Rhodopseudomonas palustris: one gene and its partner. The protein of the gene in region 1 interacts with the protein of each later gene in a pairwise test. Links are inferred from orthologs where the notes say so. Each region holds a gene or a part of one and is shown on either strand. Other genes may lie near its edges. The genes, in order: ligA and leuS.

The links.
Region 2: the proteins of ligA (region 1) and leuS interact in binary tests that used the Escherichia coli proteins (3 or more experiments, as listed by UniProt). The link is inferred for Rhodopseudomonas palustris from one-to-one orthologs.

The regions. Positions count from the first base shown.
Region 1 is NZ_CP019966.1:3,872,253-3,886,602, reverse strand. The notes cover bases 7,762-10,666. They hold ligA (NAD-dependent DNA ligase LigA), read left to right. Parts: upstream 7,762-8,092; coding sequence 8,093-10,240; downstream 10,241-10,666. Other genes in these bases: RPPS3_RS18070 (multidrug effflux MFS transporter), read right to left, coding at 10,548-10,666; RPPS3_RS18080 (GIY-YIG nuclease family protein), read right to left, coding at 7,762-7,947. Also shown: RPPS3_RS18110 (cell division protein FtsQ/DivIB), read left to right, coding at 1-174; cell division protein FtsA, read left to right, coding at 171-1,493; cell division protein FtsZ, read left to right, coding at 1,587-3,365; lpxC (UDP-3-O-acyl-N-acetylglucosamine deacetylase), read left to right, coding at 3,712-4,674; RPPS3_RS18090 (outer membrane protein assembly factor BamD), read left to right, coding at 4,901-5,809; DNA repair protein RecN, read left to right, coding at 5,821-7,506; more of RPPS3_RS18080, read right to left, coding at 7,660-7,761; more of RPPS3_RS18070, read right to left, coding at 10,667-11,834; RPPS3_RS18065 (aminopeptidase P family protein), read right to left, coding at 12,216-14,045; RPPS3_RS18060 (hypothetical protein), read left to right, coding at 14,242-14,350. UniProt on the Escherichia coli protein: DNA ligase that catalyzes the formation of phosphodiester linkages between 5'-phosphoryl and 3'-hydroxyl groups in double-stranded DNA using NAD as a coenzyme and as the energy source for the reaction.
Region 2 is NZ_CP019966.1:313,206-327,857, reverse strand. What follows is about bases 5,140-8,346. They hold leuS (leucine--tRNA ligase), read right to left. Parts: upstream 7,971-8,346; coding sequence 5,340-7,970; downstream 5,140-5,339. Other genes in these bases: RPPS3_RS01510 (diguanylate cyclase domain-containing protein), read right to left, coding at 8,177-8,346; lptE (LPS assembly lipoprotein LptE), read right to left, coding at 5,140-5,353. In the rest of the region: tRNA uridine-5-carboxymethylaminomethyl(34) synthesis enzyme MnmG, read left to right, coding at 1-517; 16S rRNA (guanine(527)-N(7))-methyltransferase RsmG, read left to right, coding at 689-1,360; RPPS3_RS01540 (ParA family protein), read left to right, coding at 1,389-2,243; RPPS3_RS01535 (ParB/RepB/Spo0J family partition protein), read left to right, coding at 2,415-3,305; holA (DNA polymerase III subunit delta), read right to left, coding at 3,702-4,733; more of lptE, read right to left, coding at 4,790-5,139; more of RPPS3_RS01510, read right to left, coding at 8,347-9,850; RPPS3_RS01505 (YggS family pyridoxal phosphate-dependent enzyme), read left to right, coding at 10,021-10,680; RPPS3_RS01500 (L,D-transpeptidase family protein), read right to left, coding at 10,755-11,324; RPPS3_RS01495 (response regulator transcription factor), read left to right, coding at 11,489-12,175; RPPS3_RS01490 (cyclic nucleotide-binding domain-containing protein), read left to right, coding at 12,215-12,664; RPPS3_RS01485 (exodeoxyribonuclease III), read right to left, coding at 12,725-13,537; RPPS3_RS01480 (outer membrane lipoprotein carrier protein LolA), read right to left, coding at 13,743-14,652.

The DNA of each region.
Region 1 (14,350 bases):
ACGATGCTCAGCCAGCTCGATCAGGACGACAAGCTGTTCTCGCGCGACATCACTGCGATCGATATGCGGCTGCCGGACCGTCTGACGGTGCGGCTGTCGGACGCCGCCTTCAAGGCGCGCGAAGAGCTGTTCAGCAAGGACAAGAAGTCCAAAAAGAAGGCTGGTGACGCGTGACCGTCTTCGATCGTACCCAAACGCCGAAGACACGGCCGATTGCGCCGCATCGCACCGCGATGGTGGCATCGCTCGATATCGGCACCAGCAAGATCGCCTGCATGATCGCGCGGCTGAAGCCGTGCCCGCCGCAAGAGGCGCTGCGCGGCCGCACCCATTCGATCGAACTCGTCGGCTACAGCCAGATCCAGTCGCGTGGCGTCAAGGCGGGCGCGGTCGTCGACATGGCCGAATGCGAGAAGGCGATCCGCCACGCCGTGGCGCTGGCCGAGCGGATGGCCAAGGTGCGGGTGGAGTCGGTGCTGCTGTCGGTCTCCGCCGGCCGGCTGCAGGGCCAGCTGATCGAAGCCACCTCCGACATCAAGGGCGGCGCCGTCACCGCCGAAGACATCAGCCGCGTCACCTCGACCGGCATGCACCACGCTACCGGCATCGGCCGCGCTGTGCTGCACGCGCTGCCGGTCGGCTACACGCTCGACGGCGTCAAGGGCATCCGAGATCCGCGCGGCATGGTGGCGCGTCAGTTCGGCGTCGACATGAACGTCGTCACCACCGACGCCACCGTCGCCAAGAACCTGATGCTCGCGGTCGAACGCTGCCACCTCAACGTCGAAGCGATGGCGGCGAGCCCGTATGTCGCCGGGCTGTCGATGCTGACCGACGACGAGGTCGATCTCGGCGCCGCGCTGATCGAAATGGGGGCTGGTACCACGACGATCGCGATCTATTCCGGCGGTCGCTTCGTCCATGCCAGCGGATTTGCGGTCGGCGGGCATCACATCACGATGGATCTCGCCCGTGGACTCGGTGCGTGCATTGCGGATGCCGAGCGAATCAAGACGTTATATGGCACGGTGCTAACTGGCGGTTCCGATGCGCGCGAGTTGATGTCGATCCCGGCCGCCGGGGACGAGCGGGATAGCCCGCAAGTGATCTCCCGCGCCACGATCGCGAACATCATCCGGCATCGGGCCGAGGAGATTTTTGAGATGGTCAGGGACCGGCTGGCGGAGTCGCCGTTTGCGGCAGAGCCCCGGGCGCGTGTGGTGCTGAGCGGCGGTGCGTCGCAGCTCACCGGCGTGCCCGAGCTCGCCACGCGGATTCTCGGCCGCTCGGTCCGTGTCGGCCGTCCGCTCGGCGTCGGCCGTCTGCCGAACGAAGCCAAGAGCGGCTCGTTCGCGGTGCCGACCGGTCTTTTGGTCTATCCGCAGTTCGCTCACCTCGAGCACATCGAACCTCGCCACACCCGCCACATCCGGGCCGACGCCCATGCCGGTTACTTCGGCAAAGTCGGCCGCTGGCTGCGCGAGGGCTTCTGATGACTCTTTTCCGCCCCCTTCCGCTTTCACAGATTGCCCAGGCCATTTGCCGGGGACTTCACGAACCAACGCGCGCGTAATCGAGAGGCAACCATGACCATCAATCTCAATGTCCCGGATATTCGCGAGCTGCGGCCCCGGATCACCGTGTTCGGCGTCGGTGGCGCCGGCGGCAACGCGGTCAACAACATGATCACGGCCGGACTGGATGGCGTGGACTTTGTGGTCGCCAACACCGACGCGCAGGCGTTGACGATGTCGAAGGCCCAGCGGCTGATCCAGATGGGCACTCAGGTCACCCAGGGTCTCGGCGCCGGCTCGCAGCCGGACGTCGGCTCGGCCGCCGCGCAGGAAGTCATCGACGAAATCCGCGACCACCTCTCGGGCGCGAACATGGTTTTCGTCACCGCCGGCATGGGCGGCGGCACCGGCACCGGCGCCGCGCCGGTGATCGCCAAAGCCGCGCGCGAGATGGGTATACTGACTGTCGGTGTGGTGACCAAGCCGTTCCACTTCGAAGGCGCGCGCCGGATGCGCACCGCCGAGACCGGCATCACCGAGCTGCATAAAGTCGTCGACACCCTGCTGATCATCCCGAACCAGAACCTGTTCCGGGTGGCCAACGAGAAGACCACCTTCGCCGACGCGTTCGCGATGGCCGACCAGGTGCTGTATTCGGGCGTCGCCTGCATCACCGACCTGATGGTCAAGGAAGGCCTGATCAACCTCGACTTCGCCGACGTCCGCGCCGTGATGCGCGAGATGGGCAAGGCGATGATGGGCACCGGCGAAGCCACCGGCGAGAAGCGCGCGCTGACCGCCGCCGAAGCCGCGATCGCCAATCCGCTGATCGACGATTCCTCGATGAAGGGCGCCCGCGGCCTCTTGATCTCGATCACCGGCGGCAAGGACCTGACGCTGTTCGAAGTCGACGAAGCCGCCACCCGCATCCGCGAGGAAGTCGATCAGGACGCCAACATCATCGTCGGCGCCACCTTCGACGAGAGCCTCGATGGCATCATCCGCGTGTCGGTGGTCGCCACCGGCATCGAGCAGGCGCAGCTGTCGCGCAATGCCGGCACCCCGGCGGCGGCCGCCGCCGCGAGTGCGGTGGGAAACGATAGCCGCTTGGCTGAGCTGACAGCCAAGCTGCGGGCCGACAATCAGCGGATTGCCGAAGCTGCTGCGATGCGCGCCGCCCAGGCCGCCGCTGCTCCGGCCGCCGCTGTCGTCGACTCGTCTCCGCGCCAGGCCGCCAATGTCGAGCGCGCCGCGCTCGCCGCGATCGCCGCCGCCGTCGGCAACGAGCCGATGCCGCAGGAAGCCCCGGTGCAGCCGGCGTCCTATGGCGACGTCACGGTCCGCCCGATCCCGCAGAAGCCGTCGCTGTTCCCGGATCCGGAACAGTCGCGCGCCGTGTCCGAAGAGCCGCTGGCGCCGGAAGCCTTCGTGCCGCCGGCCGCCGACCGTGCCGCGATGCGCCCGCCGCGGATGCCGCGCTTCGACGAACTGCCGGTGCCGGCCCAGAACGAAATCCGCCAGGCCCGCGGCGATGGCGAAGAGGATCATCCGCAGAAGAATCGGCTGTCGCTGCTGCAGCGCCTCGCCAACGGCCTCGGCCGCCGCGACGACGAGCCGGCTGAAGCGCCGCAGGTCGCCCGCAATGGCGGTCCGCAGATGCCGCCGCTGCCGGAGCGCCGGCCGCAGCGCAGCGTCGCCGATCAGATGGGTAAGGAGCCGGTGTCCGAGTACGCCAAGCGTCCGGCTCCCCAGGGTCTCGACATGCACGGCCGCCCGGCGCCTGTGGCCCCCGCGCCACAGGGCGACGACCATCTGGATATCCCCGCCTTTCTCCGGCGACAGGCGACCTGAAACAATGTCTGAAATCTGACCAAGCTCAGGGCCTCGGCGATCCGCCGGGGCCCTTTTTTGTGGCAAGCCGGTATTCCGGCCTTCAGAATCTAAGTCACTGAAAAATCGTGAGTTTACGACTTTAGGCGGAACTGAAACGAAATCGCGCCGATCACGATTGATGTCGAATTCGATCGACAGGCGGCGGTAATGCGGCGGGTTTGGGGTAACAATCCGTAAAAAAGCGTGAGTTGGCGCGATTTGGGGCAGTGCTATGGTCAATACGGACTTGGGGACGCCTAGAGCGAGTCGCCCGGCCGACAGGACCGGAACGATCTCCGCACTGCGTCAGTGGGACACTTTATTTATGAAGTTCAGCCGGCAAACCACGCTGCGTTCGCAAGCCACGGTGACGGGCGTAGGTGTTCATTCGGGCCGTCCTGTGACTCTGACGTTGGGACCCGCAGATATCGATGCGGGTTTTCTTTTTGTCCGGACCGGACTTGATGGCGCCGATCGCGAGATCAAGGCGACATCCAAGTCGGTGGTCGCCACCGAGCTGGCCACCGTCCTCGGCGACAGCGACGGTCCGCTGGTCTCCACCGCCGAACACATTCTCTCCGCGCTGCGCGGCATGGGCATCGACAACGCCACGATCGAAGTCGACGGCCCCGAAGTTCCGATCATGGACGGCAGCGCCGCCCCGTTCGTCGCGGCCATCGACCAGGCCGGCCTCCGCGAGCAGGCCGCTCCCCGCAAATACCTTCAGATCCTGAAGCCGGTCTCCGCCGCGATCGGCGAATCCTTCGGCGAATTCCGGCCCTACGCCGCCGGCTTCCGCGTCGAAGTCGAAATCGACTTTTCCAATCCGCAGATCGGCAAGCAGAAATATGCGCTCGCGGTCGAGCCGGAGATCTTCCGCCGCGAAGTCGCGCGCGCCCGCACCTTCGGCCGCATGAACGACGTCGCCCGGCTGTGGAAGATGGGTTACGCGCTCGGCGCCTCGTTCGAGAACTCGGTGGTGTTCGACGACGACCGTCTGCTCAACCCGGAAGGCCTGCGCTACTCCGACGAATGCGCGCGCCACAAGGCGCTGGACGCGATCGGCGACCTCGCGCTCGCCGGCCTGCCGATCCTCGGCGCCTATCGCTCGGTGCGTGGCGGCCACAAGCTCAACCACACCGTTCTGACCACTCTGTTGGCCGATCGCAGCGCCTGGCGCGTGATCGAAGCCGAGCCGGCGCGTCGCGCCGTGCGCGGCCACGCCGAAGCCGTCACCGGCCTGGTCGGCGGCATGGTGGCTCCGGCCTACGGTCCGGACGTGTCCTGACCGCAACAGCGCGTCAGGCGATTTTCCACATCTTGCGGCCTGTTAACTGATTGGGCCGGCCGCCTTATTCCCGGCGAATTAGCTGCGTACCCGGTTGGTGAAGTCACCTTTTTCGGCTAAACAGCCGGCGGTTGACTCCACGCTTTCCGGCGCAGGTCGATGGCTCAGGCCACAGCGGTCTGGTCGATTGCCGGGGCACCGTTCTCCATTTGTCGGGTTGGAATTGATGTCGGCACAGCGGATCGCGCTCGGACTGCGGAACGGAGAGACTTCTCGCAGGGGCGATCGCCTGCGGCGCGGGCTGCCGATGATCTTCAGCCTGCTGGCTCTGTCGCTTCCGCTCGGCGGCTGCGGCACCGGCGCGTTGTGGGACAAGTTCCTGGCCAAAGACGACAAGATGGTCGATGAGCCGGCGGACAAGCTCTACAACGAGGGCTTGTACCTGATGAATCAGGACAAGGACACCAAGGGCGCCGCCAAGAAGTTCGAAGAAGTCGACCGCCAGCACCCGTATTCGGATTGGGCGCGCAAGTCGCTGTTGATGTCCGCCTACGCGTACTATCAGGCCGGCGACTACGACAGCTGCATCGGCGCCGCCACCCGCTACGTCACGCTGCACCCCGGCAGCTCGGACGCCGCCTATGCGCAGTACCTGATCGCGGCGTCGAATTACGACCAGATCCCGGACATCTCGCGCGACCAGGGCCGCACCGAAAAGGCGATCGCCGCGCTCGAAGAGGTGATCCGCAAATATCCGACCTCCGAATATGCCAACAGCGCCAAGCAGAAGCTGGAAGGCGCCCGCGACCAGCTCGCCGGCAAGGAGATGGATATCGGCCGCTATTACATGAGCAAGCGCGACTACGCCGCGGCGATCAACCGGTTCAAGACCGTGGTGACGCGCTATCAGACCACCCGCCACGTCGAAGAGGCGCTGGCGCGTCTGACCGAGGCCTATATGGCGATCGGCATCGTCGGCGAGGCGCAGACCGCCGCCGCCGTGCTTGGCCACAACTTTCCTGACAGCCGCTGGTACAAAGACGCCTACAATCTTGTAAAGTCGGGGGGACTCGAACCCACCGAGAACAAGGGCTCCTGGATCAGCAAGTCCTTCAAAAAGCTCGGTCTCGGATAGGACCGTCTCCCATGCTTTCGCGCCTTTCGATCCGCGATATCGTGTTGATCGAGCGGCTCGACATCGAATTTTCCCGTGGCCTTGCGGTGCTGACCGGCGAGACCGGTGCCGGCAAGTCGATTCTGCTCGACGCCTTTGCGCTGGCGCTCGGCGGCGGCGGCGATGCCGCGCTGGTCCGCCACGGCGCCGAGCACGGCCAGGTCACCGCCAGCTTCGATGTCGCCAAGACCCATCCGGCATTCGCGATCCTCAAGGCCAATGGTCTCGACGACCGTGAGGTCGACGAATCCGGCGAACTGATCCTGCGCCGGGTCCAGCTCGCCGACGGCCGCACCCGTGCCTTCATCAACGACCAGTCCGTCAGCGTGCAGACCCTGAAAGCGGTCGGCGCCACGCTGGTCGAAATCCACGGCCAGCATGACGAGCGGGCGCTGGTCGACGCCGCCACCCATCGCCGGCTGCTCGATGCCTTCGCCGGGCTTGAGAAGGACGTTGCCGCGCTGGAGACGCTGTGGGAGGGCCGCCGCACCGCGCGGGCCGCGCTCGACGCCCACCGCACCGGTATGGAGCGTGCCGCCCGCGAGGCCGACTATCTGCGCCATGCTGCCGATGAGCTGAAGCAGCTCGCGCCGCAGGATGGCGAGGAGACCACGCTGGCCGAGCGCCGCGCCACCATGATGCAGGGCGAGAAGATCGCCGCCGATTTGCGCGAGGCGCAGGAGGCAGTCGGTGGGCCGCATTCGCCGGTCGCCTCGCTGGCTGCCGCGGTGCGCCGGCTGGAGCGCCGCGCCGGCTCCGCGCCGCAACTGGTCGAGCCGGCGGTGAAAGCCATCGACGCCGCGATCAACGCGCTGGAAGAGGCCGACCAGCACCTCAACGCTGCGCTGGCCGCGGCTGATTTCGATCCGTTGGAACTGGAGCGGATCGAGGAGCGGCTGTTCGCGCTGCGCGCCGCCGCCCGCAAGTATTCGACCCCGGTGGATTCGCTCGCCGCGCTTGCCGCGCAATACGTCGCCGACGTCGCGCTGATCGATGCCGGCGCCGATCGGCTGGTGGTCCTGGAGAAGGACGCTGCCGAAGCCGACGCCCGCTACAGCGCTGCAGCCGCCAAGCTCTCGGCCGCGCGGACCAAGGCGGCGGAGAAGCTCAACAAGGCGGTGGGTGCCGAGCTGGCGCCGCTTAAGCTCGAACGCGCCAAGTTCATGACCCAGGTCGAGGCCGATGACGCGGCCCCGGGGCCTCAGGGCATCGACCGCGTCGAGTTCTGGGTGCAGACCAATCCCGGCACGCGCCCGGGCCCCCTGATGAAGGTGGCGTCGGGCGGCGAGCTGTCGCGCTTCTTGCTGGCGCTGAAGGTGGTGCTGTCCGACAAGGGCTCGGCACCGACCCTGGTGTTCGACGAGATCGACACCGGCGTCGGCGGCGCCGTCGCCGCGGCGGTCGGCGCGCGGCTGGGGCGGCTCGCCTCCAAGGTCCAGGTGATGGCCGTCACCCACGCCCCTCAGGTCGCCGCCCGTGCCGACCAGCATTTGCTGATCTCCAAGGCTGCCCTCGACAAGGGCAAACGCGTCGCCACCCGCGTCGCCGCCCTGGAACAAGACCACCGCCGCGAAGAAATCGCCCGCATGCTGGCCGGCGCCGAGATCACCGCAGAGGCGAGGGCCGCGGCCGACCGGCTCATCAAGGCGGCGGGGTAGGGTTCTCCTCCCATTGGCAGAGATTCCGGGTTCGCGAGCTTTCGCTGGCGCCCCGGAATGACTCGCTGAGGGGCTGTTTCTCAAAACGCCGTCATTCCGGGGCGCGCGCAGCGCGAACCCGGAATCCCGAGATTCAGGGCACCCTGTCTCAGCCTAGCGTGCGATCGTCTCGAACAGATCGTCCCAGCCCGGATTGTCGCGCTCGATCAGCGCCACTTTCCACGCCCGTCGCCACTTCTTGATCTCCTTCTCACGGGTGATGGCGGAGATCGGGTCGTCGTGGATTTCGAACCACACCAGTCTGGCGATGTTGTATTTCGACGTGAAACCCGGCACGGCTTTGGTGCGATGCTCATAAGCCCGGCGGACGAGGTCGTTGGTGACGCCGACATACAGCGCACCGTCTTTGCGGCTGGCGAGCAGATAGACATAATAGGCCACCGGCGCCTCGCGCGCGGCGAGATTCCGGGTTCGCTTGCTGTCGCAAGCGCCCCGGAATGACTCGCGGTAAAGCTAAACACCTCTCCCCAAGGTCATTCCGGGGCGCGAGCGTGAGCTCGCGAACCCAGAATCTCAAGTGCGAAAAATGGCTGCGAAGACCAAACCCGCTCCCGACGTCGCCACCCTCACCAAAGCCAAGGCCAAGGTGGAGCTGATGCGATTGCGCCTCGAGATCGAGGGGCATGACAAGGCGTACTATCAGGACGACGCGCCGAAGATTTCGGACGCTGACTACGATGCGTTGCGGCGGCGGCTGGAGGCGATCGAGCAGAAGTTTCCCGAGCTGGTCAGCGCCTCGTCGCCGACCCAGACCGTCGGCGCGGCGCCGGCGCGCGGCTTCGCCAAGGTGCAGCACGCGGTGCCGATGCTGTCGCTCGGCAACGCGTTCGCCGATGACGAAGTCGCCGAGTTCGCTCTGCGGGTGCAGCGCTTTCTCAAGCTCGACGACGTGCCTGCGATCGTTGCCGAGCCGAAGATCGACGGCCTGTCGCTGTCGCTACGCTACGAGCACGGCGAACTGGTGCGCGCGGCGACGCGCGGCGATGGATTCACCGGCGAGGACGTCACCGCCAACGTCCGCACCATCAAGGACGTGCCAAACACGCTGAAGGGCAAGCGCATCCCCGCCGCCTGCGAACTGCGCGGCGAAGTCTACATGCTGAAGCAGGACTTCCTCGCGCTGAACAAGCGTCAAGAGGAGGCGGGCGAGACCGTGTTCGCCAATCCGCGCAACTCCGCCGCTGGTTCGCTGCGGCAGAAGGACGTGTCGGTCACCGCGTCGCGGCCGCTAAAGTTCTTCGCCTATGCGTGGGGCGAAATGAGCGACTATCCGATGGAGGAGCCGACCCAGCACAAGATGCTGCAATGGCTCGATCACGCCGGCTTTGTCGTCAATCCCGAGATCACGCTGTGTCATAGCGTCGAAGACGCGCTCGCGTTCTATCGCCGGATCGGCGAGAAGCGCGCGGCGCTGCCGTATGACATCGACGGCGTGGTCTACAAAGTCGACCGGCTCGACTATCAGGAACGCCTCGGCTTTGTGTCACGCAGCCCGCGCTGGGCGATCGCGCATAAGTTTGCCGCTGAGCAGGCGACGACCGTGCTGGAGAAGATCGACATCCAGGTCGGCCGCACCGGCGCGATGACGCCGGTAGCGCGGCTGCAGCCGGTGACGGTCGGCGGCGTGGTGGTGCAGAACGCGACGCTGCACAATGAGGACTACATCAAGGGCATCGGCAATGACGGCGAGCCGATCCGCGATGGCGTCGACATCCGCGAAGGCGACACCGTGGTGGTGCAGCGCGCCGGCGATGTGATTCCGCAGATCGTCAGCGTGGTGATGGAGAAGCGGCCGGATACGGCGAAGCCGTATCACTTCCCGCACAAATGCCCGGTGTGCGGCAGCCACGCGGTGCGCGAAGAGGGCGAGGCGGTGTGGCGCTGCACCGGCGCGCTGATCTGCCCGGCGCAGGCGGTCGAGCGGCTGAAGCACTTCGTGTCGCGGCTCGCCTTCGACATCGACGGGCTCGGCGAAAAGCAGATCGAGCTGTTCCACGAGCGCGGCTGGGTGCGGGAGCCGGCTGATATCTTCACGCTGAAGGCGCGCAATGCCGAACTCAAGCTCGAACAGCTCGAAGGCTACGGCGAGACCTCGGTGCGCAACCTGTTCGCCGCGATCGACGCGCGGCGCACGATCGAGCTGCACCGGCTGATCTTCGCGCTCGGCATCCGCCATGTCGGCGAGGGTAACGCCAAGCTGCTGGCGCGGCACTACGGCACGCTGGATGCGTTCCTCAGCGCGATGCGTGCCGCCGCCGACGCGCAGACCGAGGAGGGCAACAGCTCGGAGGCGTATCAGGATCTCGACAACATCGCTGGGATCGGCGACGTCGTGGCCGAAGCGGTGGTCGAGTTCTTCGCCGAGGAGCGCAACATCAAGGCGCTTGATGCGTTGCTTGCCGAACTCACCGAGGTGCTGCCGGCCGAGCAGGCGCGGCGCGACACCGCGGTCGCCGGCAAGACCGTGGTGTTCACCGGTTCGCTGTCGAAATTCACCCGCGACGAAGCCAAGGCCGCAGCCGAGCGGCTCGGCGCCAAGGTCGCCGGCTCGGTGTCGAAGAAGACCGACTACGTAGTCGCCGGCGAAGATGCGGGTTCGAAGCTGACCAAGGCGAAAGACCTCGGCGTCACGGTGCTGACTGAAGACGAGTGGCTGGCGCTGATTGGCGGGTAGTTCACGGCGTTGCTGCATCAACAGCGTCATCGCCCGCGCAGGCGGGCGACCCAGTATCCCAGAGCGTTGAGGCGATCCGCCATCGCCTCCGCAAGTCATTCCGGGGCGGTTGCGCAGCAAGCGAACCCGGAATCTCGAAGTTGCTACGCGCGGCGTTCGCTCCGGATGAACTCCTCGAGATTCCGGGTTCGCTCACTTGCGTGAGCGCCCCGGAATGACTCGTTGAGGCGCTCCGATGTGAACGCGTGAGGCTCTGGGATACTCGATCCTCCGCTTTCGCGGAGGATGACGGTGAAGGACCGCCGCTCTACACCAGCGTCTCTTCTTCCGCCTTCTCGATCATTTCCTCGGTCGCGATCAGATTGCGGCGCGGCACCAGGAAGATCATCGCCGAGGCGCAGGCGAGTGCCGTTCCGAAGATCGCGATGTTGAGCGGCAACGGCGTCGCGAAATGACCGCCGAGCCAGGCGCCGGCCTGCGAGCACAGCGAGCCGAACCCGAATTGGGTGAAGCCCATCAGTCCGGATGCGGTCCCGGCGGCCTGCGGGCGGATGCTGATCGCGCCGGCGGCGGCGTTGGCCATCACCGCGGCATTGCCGAACATGATGATCATGTGGGTGCCGAACAGCCAGCTCGGCACCTGATTCCAGCCGAGGACGCCCCACGCCAGATTGAGCAGCGCGCCGGCGATCTGCATCGCCAGTCCGAACCAGATCAACCGGTCGAGCGAATGCCGCGGTGAGAATTTCACGCAGAACACGTTGCCCATCAGATAGGCGAAGCCGGAGCTGGCGAACCAGGCGCCATACTCGGCACTGCTGCGGCCCATCTGCGTCACCACGACGTAGGGGCCGCCACCGGCGAAGATGAAGATGATCGCCGACGCCAGCACCTGGCACAGCACGTAGCCGATGAAGGCGCGGCTGCCGAACAGGCTCCGGAGGTCGGTGCGGAATCCGCCGCGCTGCGCGGTGGGCGTGCTGCGGCGGCTCGTTTCCGGCAGCGCCAGCGTGATCGCGGCGGCGACGACGATCGCGCCGGCGGTGACGGCGTAGAAGATCGCGCGCCAGCCGAGCGCGGTTTCGATCACGCCGCCGGCGAGCGGGCTCAGCATCTGCGCGATCATCATCACGGCGATCACCAGACTCAGCATGCCGCCGACGCGGTCGCGGCTGTAGAGATCGCGGATGATGGCGCGGCTGATCACCATGCCCGAGGCGCCGCCGAGCGCCTGCAGGAAACGCAAGCCGATCAGTTGCGGCAGCGTCTGCGCGAAGATGCAGCCGATGCTGGCCGCGACCATCAGCGCCAGCCCGCCGAGCAGCACCGGGCGGCGGCCGAAGCGGTCGGATAATGGCCCCATGATCAGCTGCGAGCAGGCCAGCCCGACCATGTAGAGCGACACGGTCATCTGCGCGACCGAGATGTCGCTGGAAAAATCGCTCGCCAGCACCGGCAGCGCCGGCACGAAGATGTACAGCGCGATCGGCGCCGCGCCGTTCATCAGCACCAGCAGAAGGAGCAGCAGCTTCGACGGCGGCAGGTCGCGCCGGCTGGCGTCGATCGTTGCGTATCTGCCGACGATTCCGTGCATGCGAGATCGGTTCCCGACGGGCCTGCCAGGGCGAAGGATGTGAGCTGGTGGTTCGACTGTAGCCTGCCAGGGCAATGCTAACAGGCGGTTTTTCGGCATAAGGCTATGCGGAAGGCGGGCGAGGGGCTGCTGGTCGTGGGGCCGCACAGGCCTCGGACCGGTGTCATTCGCGCGCGGACTCTCAACCTGTCATTCCGGGGCGCGTGCGCAGAAACTCTCGCGTGTCATTCCGGGGCGCCGCGCAGCGGCGAACCCGGAATCTCGAGGTTAGTGTGCGCGACGCAGCTCCAGGCCGTGCCCGCTTCAGATTCCGGGTTCGCGAGCTGGCGCTCGCGCCCCGGAATGACTCGGGGAGAGGGCGGCACTCATCGCTTCAAGTGTTCAGGCTCCCAGCGGCGCGGTCGCCTGATCGAGCCAGAGTTGGGTGGGGCCGTCGAGGTGGGGGCGGACGGTTTCGCGGACGCGGGTGTGGTAGGCGTCGAGCCAGGATCGTTCCTCGGTACTGAGCATCTCGACCTCGATCAGGCGGCGGTCGATCGGCGCCAGCGTCAGGGCCTCGAAACCGTTCATCGGCTTCTCGGCGCCATCGATCTGTTTCTCGACCACCAGTTCGAGGTTCTCGATCCGGATGCCGAAGCCGTCGGTCTTGTAGTAGCCGGGCTCGTTGGACAGGATCATGCCGCGCTTCAGAGGCGTGGTGCCGAGCTTGGAGATCCGCGCCGGGCCTTCGTGCACCGACAGATAGCTGCCGACGCCGTGGCCGGTGCCGTGCTCGAAATCGATCCCGGCCTGCCATAGGAACTGCCGCGCCAGCGTGTCGAGCTGCGCGCCGGTGGTGCCGTTGGGAAACACCGCGCGGGCGATCGCGAGGTGGCCGCGCAGCACGCGGGTGAAGCGGTCGCGCATCTCCGCGGTCGGCTCGCCGACCGCGATGGTGCGGGTGACGTCGGTGGTGCCGTCCTGATACTGCGCGCCGCTATCGATCAGTAAGAGGTCGCCGGGCTGGATGCGGCGGTTGCTCTTGCGGGTGACGCGATAATGCACGATCGCGCCGTTCGGTCCGGTGCCGGAGATGGTCGGGAACGACACGTCCTTGAGTGCGCCGGTGTCGCGGCGGAAGGTCTCGAGCGCTTCGACCGCATCGATCTCGGTCAGCGTGCCCTTCGGCGCTTCGGCATCGATGAAGGCGAGGAAGCGCGCCAGCGCCACCGCGTCGCGGCGATGCGCGGCGCGGGTGCCGTCGATCTCGGCCTGGTTCTTCACCGCCTTGAGCAGCGCGACCGGATCGGCGCCGCGCAGCGGCTTGCCGCCGGCCTCCTTGATCAGCCGGGTCAGCGCATCGGCCGCGGTGGCGCTGTCGAGCGCGATGGTGGCGCCGGTCTTGGCCAGCTCGCGGAGCATCGGCGCCAGCTCGGCCGGCTCGGCGACCTCGGCGGTCTGTTCGAGATGGTCGCGCACGCTGTTCGACAGTTTGCGGCCGTCGATGAAGATGGTGGGGCGGCCATCCTTCGGCAGCAGCGCGTAGGACAGCGGCAGCGGCGTGTGCGAGACGTCGGCGCCGCGGATGTTGAAGGTCCAGGCGACGGCGTGGGAATCCGACAGCACCAGCGCATCGGCCTTCAGCCGGGCCAGCTCCTCGTTGATGCGCCCGAGCTTGCTGGCCTCGCTCTCGCCGGCGAATTCCACGCCGTGGACGGTGACCGGTCCGAGCGGCGGCGCGGGGCGTTCGCTCCACACCGCATCGACCGGATTGCCGTCGACCGCAACCAGCTCGGCGCCGGCTTTGGCGCAGGCGGCCTGCATCCGTTCGACTGCCGAAGAAGTGTGCAGCCACGGATCAAATCCGAGGCGATCACCGGCTTTCAGATGCGTCTCCAGCCAGCGCTCCGGCGGCGGTTCGACTAGCGACTCGATGCACCACGCATTGCCGTCGACCTGTTTGGCGGCCTGCAAGGTGTAGCGGCCGTCGACGAACAACGCGGCCTGATCGATCAGCACATACGCCAGCCCCGCCGATCCGGTGAAGCCGGTGAGCCACGCCAGCCGCTCGTCGGACGGCGGCACATATTCGTTTTGTTGCTGATCGGCGCGGGGAATCGCAAATCCGGTGAGCTTGCGCCGCAGCAGCTCTTCGCGAAACGCCGATAGCCGCGCGGTGAGTGCGACGCCGCTCTCGGGCTCCTCGAAGCTCTGGAAATGCGACTCGAACATAGCGGTCTGCTCCCTCGACACGTTGCGCACGGCTCACGCGATATGCATAAAGTCCAGCTTATGGCACGAGTTATGCTTGATTTATCGAGCCCGCAAGAGACGGGCGAGAGCTCCGCAGTGCCAGCTGCACCACGCTCTGACAACGCGTCCGGGACAATCCCGGGAGTGTCTCAACTCAACGACGAGGTGATACACCATGCCTGCTTTTACGTTTGAGAAGATTTCCCCGCCGGTCCGCCCGGGTGGCACGCCTCCGAACGTCGAGCCCGAGCAGCCGCAGCCGCGTGGTGTGATCGTGCGCATCC
Region 2 (14,652 bases), 3.6 Mb from region 1 along the record:
GATCGGCTGTGTCGGCACGGAGCGGGCGGCCTTCCATCAGGACAAAATGGCGGCGCTGTCTGCGGCGAAAGCGCTCGCCCAGTCGCTATCGATCACCCCGAACGAAGCCGCCAAGCATGGACTGGCGCTGAACCGCGATGGCCAGCGCCGCTCGGCGTTCGATCTGTTGTCCTATCCGGAGATCGAGTGGGCTCAGGTCCGTGCGATCTGGCCGGAGCTCGGCAAGGTCGATCCGGCGATCGCGGTGCATGTCGAGATCGACGCCAAATATCATGTCTATCTGGAGCGGCAGACTGCGGACGTCGAGGCGTTTCGTCGGGATGAGAGTCTGCGGCTCACCGATGTCGATTACGCAGCGGTCCCGGGTCTGTCGAACGAGGCTCGCACGCGGCTGGAACGGCATCGGCCACACACCGTTGGGCAGGCGGGTCGGCTGGACGGGATCACGCCGGCGGCCCTCGGAATTCTGGCCGCCTATCTCAGGCGTGAACAACGAAAGCGGAAATCGACGGGGTAAGCGCAGCGACCAGTGTTTCACGTGAAACACACCATCTCTAAGTTCCGTCGTGTTTCACGTGAAACTTGAGCCGTCAATTGCAGAGCGGTGCCGTATTCGATGGCCGGAATCGGTTTGCAAGAATATAATTAAAACAGGCCCGCAGCGGCCGTCTCCCCGCAGTGAAGTTCCATGCAGCGCGCTGCCAAACCTCTCGTTTCTCTCTCCGATCTCGACGCCGACAAAGCGGCGGCGCTCAAGCTCGTCCCGATCTCATCGGCGCTTGAAGCGCGGCTCGATGCTTATGTCGCCTTACTGCAGCAATGGCAGGCTAAGACTAATCTGATCGCTCCATCGACCCTGCCGCAGCTTTGGACCCGCCACGTCGCGGATTCGCTGCAGCTCGTCAGCCTCATGCCCCATGCCCGGCGATGGCTCGACTTTGGATCTGGAGGCGGGTTCCCCGGCGTGGTGCTCGCTTGCGCGATGGCGGATGTCGGTGGGCACGTCACATTGGTGGAGAGGATCGCCAAGAAGGCGGCGTTCCTGCGCGAGGCGCTCCGCGTGGCGGCCGCGCCGGGCACAGTGATGCTCGCGGACATCGGGGATAACGTGGATAGATTCCCACAGGCGCTCGATTGCATCACCGCCCGTGCGGTTGCTCCGCTACACCAACTCATCGGTTTTGCCGAACCTCTGATGATCTCCGGAACCACGAAGGCGTTGTTTCTGAAAGGTCAAGATGTAGATGCAGAATTGACGGAAGCTACTAAATATTGGAAATTCCAGCCTAAGCTGCATGCCAGCGTGACCGGTGGCCAAGGCTGGATCGTCGAAATCGACCACATCGAACGACGCACATAACCGCCACCAACCAGCCGAAGAACCTGCCATGACCGTAATTGACGAGATTTATCAAGGGGATAGGGCGAATTCAGAGCCCGGGCGTCCGCGCATCATCGCGCTCGCCAACCAGAAGGGCGGGGTCGGCAAGACCACCACCGCGATCAATCTCGGCACGGCGCTGGCCGCGATCGGCGAACGGGTGCTGATCGTCGATCTCGATCCACAGGGCAACGCCTCGACCGGGCTCGGCATCGATCGCCGCGATCGCAACACCTCGACTTACGACGTGTTGGCCGGCGAAGCGCCGCTCCGCGACGCGGTGGTCGCCACCGCGGTGCCGCGGCTGCACATTGCCGCTTCGACCATGGATCTGTCCGGCCTCGAGCTCGAGCTCGGTCATCGCGGCGACCGCGCATTCCGACTGCGCGATGCCATCGGCGTGCTCAACAAGGACATCGATCCGCCGCTCGACTACACCTACGTGCTGATCGACTGCCCGCCGTCCCTGAACCTGCTGACTGTGAATGCGATGGCGGCCGCGGATGCGATCCTGGTGCCGCTGCAGTGCGAGTTCTTCGCCCTCGAAGGTCTGTCGCAATTGCTGCAGACGGTCGAGCAGGTCCGCGCCAACCTCAATCCGAACCTGACGATCCACGGCATCGTGCTGACGATGTTCGACAGCCGCAACAATCTGTCGAGCCAGGTCGTCGCCGACGTGCGCCAGTTCATGGGCAAGAAGGTCTACGACACCATGATCCCGCGTAACGTGCGGATCTCGGAAGCGCCGAGCTACGGCAAGCCGGTGCTGGTTTACGATCTGAAATGCGTCGGCAGCGAAGCCTATCTGAAGCTCGCCACCGAAGTGATTCAGCGCGAGCGCGAACTCCGCACCACGCATTGAGGTGCGTGGCCGGCGGCGCCGACCAGGCCTCGTCATTGCGGGCGAAACAACGCGATCCAGAGCCGGGCAGGGTGCCGGCTTGCTTGCGATGCCGCTTTTCAGTGACGAAGTGAACTAACAACTTTCATTCCATCAGTGCGGAGTAGCGACGTGAATCCAAGGGAGCTGGCGATGGCCGATGAGCACCGTTCGCGACTGGGGCGCGGCTTGGCGAGTCTGATCGGCGATGTCGGCGGCGAGGCCACGCAGGCCGAACGGCCGCGGGCGCAGCGCAAGGTGCCGATCGAATTCATCAAGGCGAACCCGCGCAACCCGCGCCGCACCTTCACCGACGCCGAGCTTGGTGAACTGTCCGACTCGATCAAGCAGCACGGCGTGATCCAGCCGATCGTGGTCCGCCCGGTGAAGGGCTCCGCTGATCGCTACGAGATCATCGCCGGCGAACGGCGCTGGCGCGCGGCGCAGCGCGCCGGTCTGCACGAAGTGCCGATCGTTCCGGTCGACGTGTCGGACGCGCTGGCGCTCGAAATTGCCATCGTCGAAAACGTTCAGCGCGAAGATCTCAATCCGCTCGAAGAGGCGCTTGGCTATCAGGCACTGGCGGCCGAGTTCAATCGCAGCCAGGAAGAGATCGCCAAGATCGTCGGCAAGAGCCGCAGCCATGTCGCTAACATGATGCGGCTGATCAAGCTGCCCGACGACGTCAAGTCGCTGATCGCCTCGGGCGAACTGACCGCTGGCCATGCGCGTGCGCTGATCGGTCTGCCCGATCCGTCGGCGATCGCCAAGCGGATCGTCGCCGAAGGTCTCAACGTCCGTCAGACCGAGGCGTTGGCGCATGAAGAAGGCGTGCCGGAGCGCAAGCCGCAGAAGGCCCGCGCCGCCTCGGGTCCCAAGGCGGTGAAGGACGCCGACACCGTGGCGCTGGAAAAACGCCTGAGCGACGCGCTCGGCATGAAGGTGACCATCGACGACCACGAAGGCACCGGCGCGGTCCAGATCCGCTACGCCGATCTCGATCAGCTCGATGACATCATCCGCCGGCTCGAGGCCGGCGGTTAGTTCGCGTTGTTCGTTGATTGAAGCGGATTTGGCCCTTGCCATGGGTCCTGGAGTCCTCATCCTGAGGAGCCCGGCAAAGCCGGGCGTCTCGAAGGATGAGGGGCCCTTGGCTTGCGGCACATGGTTCGAGACGGCGCTTCGCGCCTCCTCACCATGAGGTTGTGCTTGTCGTAAGTACTCCGACGCGATGTCCCGACTCTATCTAACGCGGAACTGCTCTAGTTCGCGTTGTTCTTGGTCGCTTGAGGCGACTATCTCTCCCCGCCGAGGGCGCAGGGTTATGGATTCCGGGCTCGCGCTCCGCGCGCCCCGGAATGACGAACGAGAAGGTAGTTGTGCCGCGAGGTGCGCGTGACCTGCGCTACGCGAAGTTCCCCGCGGATCGCAACAACGAGACTAACTCCGCCGCCGCGCACTGACCGCGATCGACAGCAGCGTGCGCTGTGCGATCGCAGCGCCGAGTGTGGCTTGGCGACGGGTTTCGAGCGCGGCGCTGGCGAGTTGCTCGATGATCTGCCCGAGGCGGGTCGTTGAGAGATTGCGAAGTGCCGTCTCGGCTGCAGCCTTGCGCGAGAAATGCAGCCGCGGAAATCCGGAATCGAGAACCACGGCGGCTGGCGTGCCGCCTTCGACCACGAGGCTGGTCTTGTGCAGAAACGCCGCGTGGCGCTGTGCCGCGAGGATGATCTGACCCGGATAAGTGCCGGCAACCATCGCCTTGGCGAATTCAGTCTCGACCACGATCGGCTTACCGGAAAATGCAGCATCGACGATCGCGTCGAGCTTGAGATCGGATGCGTCCGACACGCAGGTGATCACGTCGTCGAGCGTGACCTCGCCCTTGCCGTGCGCGTACAGCGCCAGCTTCCGCAGTTCATTACGTGAGGCCTGGCGATCGCCACCGAGCAGGGTCGTCAGCACCGCCTTTGCATCCTTGGCGATCTGCAGATTCGAGCCGCGCAGTTCGTCGTCGATCAGCCGGGCGATGTCGGCTTCCGCATCCGGATAACAGCCGATCGCGACCGCGCCAGTCGTCGCCTTTTCGCAGGCCTTGCGCAGCGCATTGTCCGGCTTGATGTCGCCGGCTTCGATGACGACCCGGCATTCTTTCGGCGGCGAGGAGATCAGCGCTTCGACGCCGGCGACGAAGCTGCGCGAACCGGCGCGAACGCGGATCGCGCGGCGTCCGCCGAACATTGGAATGGCGAGGGCTTCGTCGACCAGCCGCGACGGCTCTGCGGCGAGCTCGTCGCCGTCGAGGCGAACCAATGCGAATGGATCTTTGGGGTCGTCGAGTGAGGCGGCGATCAGCGCATCTGCGCGTTCGCGCACGAGCCCCGCATCAGGGCCGTACAGCAACACGATCGGCCGGCCGGGATCGGGCCGGGCCAGAAACGAGGTGGCATCTTTGCCGCGAAGCGCAACCATCACTCAGCGCCAGAGCCGAATGTGAACCAACACCGCGTGCTCGGCGGAATCGCGGATCACATCCCGGCGTAGAAGAACGAGGCGAGCCGAGTGTTGATGTTCTCGGCGATCTCCTGCACGGCGCGATCTTCCGCATCGCGGCCGGCGCGGGTGCGGGCGAAGCGCTGCGACTGGCCGGGCACGTCGTATTCGACGCGCGAGAAGGTGTTGCCGCTCATCACCGTTTTGCCGGTGGCGATGTCCTTGAGCTGATAGCTGGCATCGATCGCGTAGTTTTCGATCGTCGGCAGCTGCGTGCTGGGATCGACGATCAGCGACGACCGCGAAGTCGAGATCGAGATCTTCAGCGTGTACAGCGGCGGCGCGCCGGTGGCGCTGCCGTACAGCTTGAACATCAGCTTATTGCGCAGCTCGACGCCGAGGCGGGAGTTGCGCGACCCGTTCGGAATATCGAGCGGCGGGACTTCGATGGCGTTCAACTTATCGCGTAGCGTCGGCGAACCGTCGCCGCGATCGGCGTACATCGGTTGGAAGCAGCCGGCGACCGGGGCGGCCAGCGCAACCGCCAGCGCCAACCGGACGACGAACTTCTTGAGCTCCGCGGGCTTAGCCGACGACATTCACGATCCTCTGCGGGACGACGATCACCTTGCGAACGGGCTTGTCACCCAGGGCCTGTTTTACCGCATCGAGCGCCAAAACGGCAGCCTCAATTTCGCTGGTCGGAGCGTCGCGCGGTACCGTCACCTCGCCGCGCTTCTTGCCGTTGACCTGAACCGGCAGGGTGATGCTGTCCTCGACCAACAGATCCGGTTCGATCTGCGGCCACAGCGCCTCGGAGACCAGGCCGGTCTGGCCGAGCACGGTCCAGCATTCCTCGGCGAGGTGCGGCATCATCGGGTGGAAGAGCTGCACCAGGATCACGGTCGATTCGCGGATCGCCCAGGCGAGATCGGGCGAGGGCGTCTGCGAACGGGCCAGCACATCACCGAGGGTATTCGAGAACTCTCGGATATGCGCCAGGCTGACGTTGAAGGCGAGCCGCTCGATGCCGGACAGCACCTTGTCGAGCGCACCATGTGCGGCCTTGCGCAAGGTGAGCGCGTCGGCGCTGAAGCTCGCCGGCCGTTCGGCCGGAGCCGACGCGGCGATCGGGGCCGCATCGTTCACCATCCGCCACAGCCGCTGCACGAAGCGCGACGCGCCCTTGACGCCTTCCTCGCTCCAGATCACGTCGCGATCCGGCGGCGAGTCCGACAGCATGAACCAGCGCGCTGTGTCGGCTCCGTAGGTCCCGATGATGTCATCGGGATCGACGGTGTTGCGCTTGGACTTCGACATCTTCTCGATTGGCCCGATCTCGACCGGGCTGCCGCCGTCGATCAACGTGGCGCGGCGCTGATCGCCATCGACCACGATCGACACTTCGGCGGGCGAGGCGAAGTGGCCGTCGACCTTCCGATAGGTCTCGTGCACCACCATGCCCTGCGTGAACAGGCCGGCGAACGGCTCGTCATGCTTGATGTCGATATGACCCGCCGCCTTCATCGCCCGGGTAAAGAACCGGCTGTACAGCAGATGCAGGATCGCGTGCTCGACGCCGCCGATGTACTGATCAACCGGCATCATCCGGTTGACGACGTCCGGCGTGGTCGGCGCCTCGGTGTTCCACGGATCGGTGAAGCGCGCGAAGTACCAGGACGAATCCACGAAGGTGTCCATGGTGTCGGTCTCGCGCACGGCCTTGCCGCCGCACTTCGGACAGGTGACGTGCTTCCAGGTCGGGTGATGGTCGAGCGCATTGCCCGGCTTGTCGAACGACACGTCCTCCGGCAGCACCACCGGCAGCTCCGCGTCCGGCACCGGCACCACGTCGCAAGTCGGGCAGTGGATGATCGGGATCGGACAACCCCAATAGCGCTGACGTGAGATACCCCAGTCGCGCAGGCGGAAATTGACCTTGCGTTCGCCGACGGGTGCGCCGCCGAGCTGCGTGGTCTCCAACCGCTTGGCAACTTCTTCCTTCGCCTCGGCGATCGTCTTGCCGTCGAGGAAGCGCGAATTGATCATCCGGCCGTCGCCGTCATAGGCGATGTCGGTGATGACGAAGCTCGCCGGGTCCTGGCCTTCGGGACAGACCACCGGCGTATTGCCGAGCTGGTACTTGTTCACGAAGTCGAGGTCGCGCTGGTCGTGCGCGGGGCAGCCGAAGATCGCGCCGGTGCCGTATTCCATCAGCACGAAGTTGGCGACATAGACCGGCAGCTTCCAGCTCGGATCGAACGGATGCACGGCGCGGATGCCGGTGTCGATGCCCTGCTTCTCGGCGGTGTCGATCTCGGCCTGCGCGGTGCCGCGCTTCTTGCAGTCCTCGATGAACGCCGCGACCTTCGGGTCCTTCGCCGCCGCGGCTTGCGCCAGCGGGTGATCGGCCGCGATCGCCATGAACTTGGCGCCGAATAGCGTATCGGGGCGGGTGGTGAAGATCTTCAGCTCGGTCTCGCCGGCCGGCGTCGTCGCACTATCGAGCGCGAACCGCACCATCAGGCCTTCGGAGCGGCCGATCCAGTTGCGCTGCATCAGCCGCACCTTGTCGGGCCAGCGATCCAGCGTATCCAGCGCGTCGAGCAGCTCCTGGGCGTATTTGGTGATCTTGAACACCCACTGGTTCATCTCGCGCAGCTCGACCACTGCGCCCGAGCGCCAGCCGCGGCCGTCGATCACCTGCTCGTTGGCCAGCACGGTCATGTCGACCGGGTCCCAGTTCAGCTTGCGCTTCTCGCGCTCGACCAGCCCGACCTTCAGGAAGTCGAGGAACATCTTCTGCTGGTGCTTGTAGTAGGACGGATCGCAAGTCGCGAATTCACGCGCCCAGTCGAGCGACAGCCCCATGGTCTGGAGCTGCTTCTTCATCGCCGCGATGTTGTCGTAGGTCCAAGCCTTCGGGGCGACCTTGCGTTCGATCGCGGCGTTCTCGGCGGGCAGACCGAATGCGTCCCACCCCATCGGGTGCAGCACATTGTAGCCGCGTGCCCGCATCGTCCGCGCCACCACGTCGCCCATGGTGTAGTTGCGGACGTGACCCATGTGGATCCGCCCCGACGGATACGGGAACATCTCCAGCACGTAATACTTCTTGCGCAGGTCGTCGTTGCGGGTGGCGAAGATCTTCGCCTCGTCCCATTTCGCCTGCCACTTCGGCTCGGATTCGCGGGCGTTGTATCGTTCGTTGCTCATGAGATCAGGATTCGAAAGATCAGAAGACGGCCGGCCGGTTCGAGCGCGGATCAGGGCGGAAAAACGGGGCGCGGCCGAGGTCGCCAACCGGTGCGGGGGCTCGGGTCAAATCGCGCGCGAAGCGCGCGGACTAGGCCATGAAACATGGTGTCGGGTCAATGGGATGGCGCAAGCCCGGCAGCTCGCCGGGCGGCCCTTGGGCGGCCTCAGCTCGCCATGGCCACCGGGCCGTCGCTGGCCCGGATGAAGCCGTGCTCGACCACGTTGTTGCGGCCGCGGTGTTTGGCCGCGTACAGCGCCGCGTCGGCCGCTTCGATCAACTCGGCAGGTGTGGCGTGTTCGCTCGGCAGCGTACAGGCGACGCCGATGCTGACGGTCACGCGTTCGAAGGCGCTGGTCCGATGCGGCAGATCGAGCTGTTCGACGGCGGTACGAACCAGCTCGCCGACCTGCAGGGCGCGGCCCATGCCGGTTTCCGGCAGCAACAGGCAGAACTCCTCACCGCCATAACGTGCCGCGAACCCGCTGGTCTGGTCGGCCACCGCCGCCAGCGTCTCGCCGATCCGGCTGAGGCAGGCGTCGCCTTCGGGATGGCCATAGGAATCGTTGAACAGCTTGAAATGGTCGACGTCGATCATCATCAGCGCCAGGCGATGCCCGGTCTGCTGGCCCTTCATCCATTCGAAATCGAGCCGGCTCTGCAAGCCGCGACGGTTGGCGAGGCCGGATAGCAGGTCCATCGAGGCCATCACGGTCAGGCGGCTGTTGCTGGCGACAAGCTCGCGTTCGCGCTGGCCGAGCTGCGCCGCCATGGCGTTAAATGCCCGCGCCAGCGGCACAAATTCCGACGGCAGGCGCTTGCGCGCGACCCGGGCCGACCAGTTGCCTTCGGCGAATTTCTTGGCGACTCCGGTCAGCACCGAGATCGGCTGCACGATCAGCCGTTCGGCCGCGATCAGCGCGCCGAGCAGCACGAACAGGCAGACCAGCGCCAGCTGTAGATAGGCGGTGCGGATGTCGCGATTGATGCCGGCCGAGACCTTGTTCTCGTCGACGGTCACCACCAGCCGCGCGCTGGTGCCGGGAATCCGGCTCACGGTCATCAGCCGCCCGGCATCGTCGTGCATGGTGATGCTGCCGCGGCCCTGCGGCGTCTCCGCCATCGCCGGCAGCAGCGACAGACGGTCGAGCTTTTTGCCGATCAGGCTGCGCTCGTCCGGCGGCGCCGCCAGTACGGTGCCTTCGCCGTCGATCAGGGCGGCGTTGACGCCGACGCGGCCGGCTAGGCTGCTCATCATGTCGGACAGCCAGTCCAGATTCATGCCGGCGACGATCACTGCCTCTTCGCCGGTATCGATCGCCGACACCGGGTAGGCGGCCAGAATGGTACCCTTCTGGGTCTGCCGGCCGACCAGGAAGTCGCTGACGACGAAATCGTGTGTTTCCAAAGCTTTACGGAAATAGGGGCGGTCGCTGATGTTGCTGCCGACGAACATCGAAGAGGTCGAACAGTGCACTACGCCGTCGGGGCCGGCGACCAGCAGCATCCGGATCGAGGGCAGATCGACACGCAGGCTGGCGCGCAGAATGCTGCAGCTTCGCCCCGCCTGGGCGGCGGCGGCGTGCACATAGGCGGCCGATTTCAGCACCGCTTCGACCGACGAAATCACCTCGCGCTCGGCGTCCGCGGTGCGTTGCGCCAGCGTCGAAAGCTCATTGGCCATCGCGGCGAGCTGAGCGGTGCGCGTCTCTTCGAGCAGACGCACCCGGTCCAGCATCAGCGGACACACCAGGATGAGCGCCAGCACCACGAGTCTGGCCCGGATGCCGAGCAAGGCCCTCAGTTTGGCTTTCTTGCGGACGATTGCGATGCGTGACATCGTTGCCCCTCGACCCCCCGCAATCATCCTAGGTGGAAGGCTTCAAGAAGCCTTTCCTCGATTCATTACAATTTGAGCGAAGCCGGAACCGTGCACAAACTCGCAGCGTTGAGCGCGCCGCCAAGGTCGCCTTTCACCCGCCGCCCACTGTCATCTGGGGCTTCGAGCCGATGAGCGCCGCCGACAATCTGGCCGCGGTCGAGGCCGAAATCGTCAATGCTTGCAAGGATGCACGGCGCGAGCGCAGCGAGGTGACGCTGATCGCGGTGTCGAAGACCTTCGAGGCGGAGGCGATCCGCCCGGTGCTGTCGGCGGGCCAGCGGGTGTTCGGTGAAAATCGTGTCCAGGAAGCCAAGGGCAAATGGCCGGCGCTGGTCGAAGAGTATCCCGGCACCGAACTGCACCTGATCGGACCGCTGCAGTCCAACAAGGCCAAGGACGCGGTCGCGCTGTTCGATGCGATCCACTCGGTCGACCGCGACAGCCTGTGCGAAGCCCTGAGCAAAGTGCTGCCGCAGGCCGGACGCAACGTCGAGTTGTTCGTGCAGATCAACACCGGGGAAGAGCCGCAAAAGGCCGGCATCGCACCGCAAGATGCCGATGCCTTTCTGGTCGCGTGCCGCGAGCGTTGGGGGCTGGCGATCGGCGGACTTATGTGCATCCCGCCGGTCGATGAAGCTCCGGCACCGCATTTCGCGCTGTGCGCCAAGATCGCCAAGCGCAATGGACTTGCGAAGCTGTCGATGGGGATGAGCGCCGACTTCGCCACCGCGATCCAGTTCGGCGCCACCCATGTGCGGGTAGGATCGGCGATCTTCGGGCATCGCTGAACCGGCGAGGGCGGGGTGCCTCGATCAGATCGAAGCTCCCGCGCTTCGCGCACGATGACGGCAGGAAACCTCGGCTACCCGATCACGATCTTCGTGTTGAGGCCGAGCCGGGCCAGCAGGCGGGCGAGGTTCGGCCGGGTCATCGCCACACAGCCGGCGGTCGGGCCGAAATTATCGCGGGCCAGATGCAGAAACACCGCGCTGCCGCGGCCCGCGACGCGCGGCCGGGTGTTGTGGTCGATCTCGACGATCAGGTCGTAGAGATGATCGTCACGCATCAGGCGGTCGCCTTCGCCGGCCGGCGACCGGTGGATCGGCCGGTTGTAGTGCCGGCTTTGCGGGTCTTCGCACCAGGCATCGTCAGGACCGATGATGCGGATCGGCAGATGGGTGCGGGGGCGTGGGCCCCGGTCGGCACGCCACCACAGCCGCAGCGGCCGAAACGTGCCGCGCGGGGTGCCGCCGTCGCCTTCGCGCTTATTGGCCAGAATGCCGCCGCGCCCCAGCGCCACCGGGATGGTTAGCCCACCGGCGACCAGCCAGCCGCGGCTGCGCTCGCCGGCAGCCCTGCACACGATCAGCCGAAGCAGTGGCCCGGTCTGCGGCGACTTTCGCGAAGGTGCTGATCTGGCTATCTTTTTCATGCGTCGAGGAAGTTTGCCGCAGGCATCATGGCGGCAAATTTAGGTCGCCGCAGTTAAATTCCGCGGAATCGCTCCCTATCTGCTGATCTGCGATACAATCGCGCGTGATTTGCGTGCGCGCCCCCACGAGAGCCGCGCCGCCAGACGACGGAAGGACAGCGCCGATGCCGAACGCCCGCAAGATCCTGATCGTGGACGACGACAATGATCTGCGCGACGCGCTGGTCGAGCAGCTGTCGCTGCACGAAGAGTTCGAGGCTTCCGCGGTCGACACCGGTGCCAAGGGCGTGCAGACCGCCAAGGCGCTGTCGCCCGATCTGGTGCTGATGGATGTCGGCTTGCCCGACACCGATGGCCGCGAAGTGGTGCGCAGCTTGCGCAAGGGCGGCTTCAAGGCGCCGATCATCATGCTGACGGGCCACGACACCGACTCGGACACCATTCTGGGCCTGGAAAGCGGCGCCAATGACTACGTGGCCAAGCCGTTCCGGTTCGCGGTGCTGCTGGCGCGGATCCGCGCCCAGCTTCGCCAGCACGAAGCCAGCGAGGACGCGGTGTTCACGGTCGGGCCGTATTCATTCCGCCCCGGCTCGAAGATGCTGACCGGCGCCAACGCCAAGAAGGTCCGGTTGACCGAGAAGGAAACCGCGATCCTGCGCTTCCTGTACCGCGCCGGTCAGGCGCCGGTGTCGCGCGAGACCTTGCTGCAAGAGGTGTGGGGCTACAATTCCGGCGTCACCACCCACACGCTCGAGACCCACATCTACCGGCTCCGCCAAAAGATCGAGCGTGACGCGGCGAATCCGGAGATTCTGGTCACCGAGGCCGGTGGCTACAAACTCGTGCCGTGATACCAATAAGGGGCCGATTCACTCGTTTCCCGGTCCCGCATGTCGATCGAAGATGATGTTGCCCTGCTCGCGCGCGTTCCGACGCTGCGTCTGCTCGGCGAGCAGGCGCTGCGGATGCTGGCGATCGGCTCCGAACAGCGCGACTTCGCGCGCGGCGACGTGATGTTCAATGCCGGCGAGCCGGCCGACGCCGGCTATGTGGTTCAGCGCGGCGCGTTTCAGATCACGATGGAAGACGGCGGCTTGCACGAGATGGTGGCGCGGCCGGGCGACCTGATCGGCGAACTTGCGCTGGTGATGCCGATGCGGCGACCGACGACTGCGGTGGCGCTGGAATATTCCTCGGCGATCCGGATCGCCCGCAGCCTGTTTCAGCGGGTGCTCGAAAGCGATCCCGGCGCAGCGCTGCGGCTGCGCGACGAATTCGCCGCCCGCACCACCCAGGTTGCCAACGACATCGTCATGGTGGGCAGTAAGCTGACGTCGTAGCGACTTCGCTGCGACCTGGATTGCCGGGGTCGCGCGACGGCCGCGCGGCGAAGCAACTAACTACAGCTCCATCGTCATCGTTACTGGGACGTGGTCGCTCGGCCGCTCCCAGCTGCGCGCGTCGCGCAGGATTTTGAAGTCGATGACGCGGTTCTTCAGCGCTTCGGACACCCAGATGTGGTCGAGCCGCCGTCCACGGTCGCCGACCGTCCAATCGGCAGCCCGATAGCTCCACCACGTATAGACCTTCTGATCGAGCGGGATGCGGTCGCGCGCGACGTCGACCCAGTTGCCGGCGCGCAGCACCCCGAGCAGCTTGTCGCATTCGACCGGCGTGTGCGACACCACTTTCAAAAGCTGTTTGTGCGACCAGACGTCGTGCTCGTGCGGCGCGACGTTGAGGTCGCCGACCAGGATGTGCCGCTGATCGCCGGACGGATGCAGCGGCTCGCAGGCTTTCATCTCGTCGAGAAACGACAGCTTGTGCTTGAACTTCGGATTGACGGCTGGATCGGGAATGTCACCGCCAGCCGGAACGTAGAAATTGTGCAGCACCAGCGGCGGTGCGGTCTCGTCGGTCTTCACCGAAACCGAGATGTGGCGGCTGTCGATGATGTCGCAGAAGGTGCGGATGTCGGTGGCGACAAACGGCAGCTTCGAAATCACCGCGACGCCGTGGTAGCCCTTCTGTCCGTTCAGCGCGATGTGCTCGTAGCCGAGGCGCTTGAACCGCTTCAGCGGAAACGCGTCGTCCGGACACTTCGTCTCCTGCAGGCACAGGATGTCCGGGCGCTGGGCTTTGAGGAATTTCGCCACCAGCTCGATGCGAAGCCGCACCGAGTTGATGTTCCAAGTCGTAAGCGTGAGACGCATGGTAGCTCGGTCGCAGGAGGGCAGGACGGCGCCGAAAGACGTATGACGCATCGTTGTTGCGCGGCATGAGGTCGGACGCAAGTCGACGGTGTGAACAACCGACAGAGCATTCAGGCCGCGCTTTCACCTACGCGTCATGCGCGGGCTCGACCCGCGCATCCACCGTCCGCGCAGCGACCATCGAGAACGGCCCGATGGAGAGTCTCTAGCCCGGCGGGGTGCCGTAATTGGTGTAGTCGATCTTGAACATCGACGGATCAGGGCGCCTCGTGGTGTCAAGATTGTACACTGCCACGGTGGTGTCGTAGCCCTGCGGGTCGGTGACGGTCCATTGCTTGAGCTGGCCGTCCTTGGTGCCGAACATCAGCAGCAAGCGGCTGGTGCCGATGACGGCGTTCTTCTCTTCGATGATGATGTTCGAATACAGGTCGTCGGAAGTGATGCTGACGACGTTGGTGTCGCGGAGCAGATCGAGCCGGTCGCTGAGCAGATAGCGCAGCGGCGTCTGCGACAGCGGATAGACATCCTGGGTCGCCAGCTTGCGATCACGCACCACCACCGACTGGCCGTCGGCGATCATCGAGATCGGGCTCGGGTCGTCATACTCGAACCGCACCCGGCCGGGCTTCATGATGTAGAAGTCGCCGGTGAGCTTGCTGCCGTCCGGCCCGACCTGGACGAACTGACCGACCAATGTCTGCAGCGACGACAGATACGCGCTGGCCTTGGCGGCCTCCGCCTTTTGAGCGGCATCGAAGGTGGTGAAGATCGAGGCCGGCACGTTGCGCCGCGGATCGGGAATCACCGGCTCGGGCGGCGTGGTCAGCTTTGCGACCGGCGGCTGGGCGGGAGTTTGCGGCGAGCGCTGCTTCGGTTCGGCGGCACTGAGCTGGGTCGCGCGCGGGGACGGCTTCGGAGCCGGCACCGGGTCGGCGGTCGCCGGCTGGACCGCGGCGCTGACGAGGGTGGCCGCAGCGGCGGCGACGCAGAGCTGCCGCAGCCCGATCCCGGTCACCCAATTCGGCATCAAGTCGTTGAATTGTTTGATCAAGCTCATGTCCTGCACGGCCGCGACGGCGTCGTCGCGGTGCCGGTCTGCCGCTACAGGGGCGCTG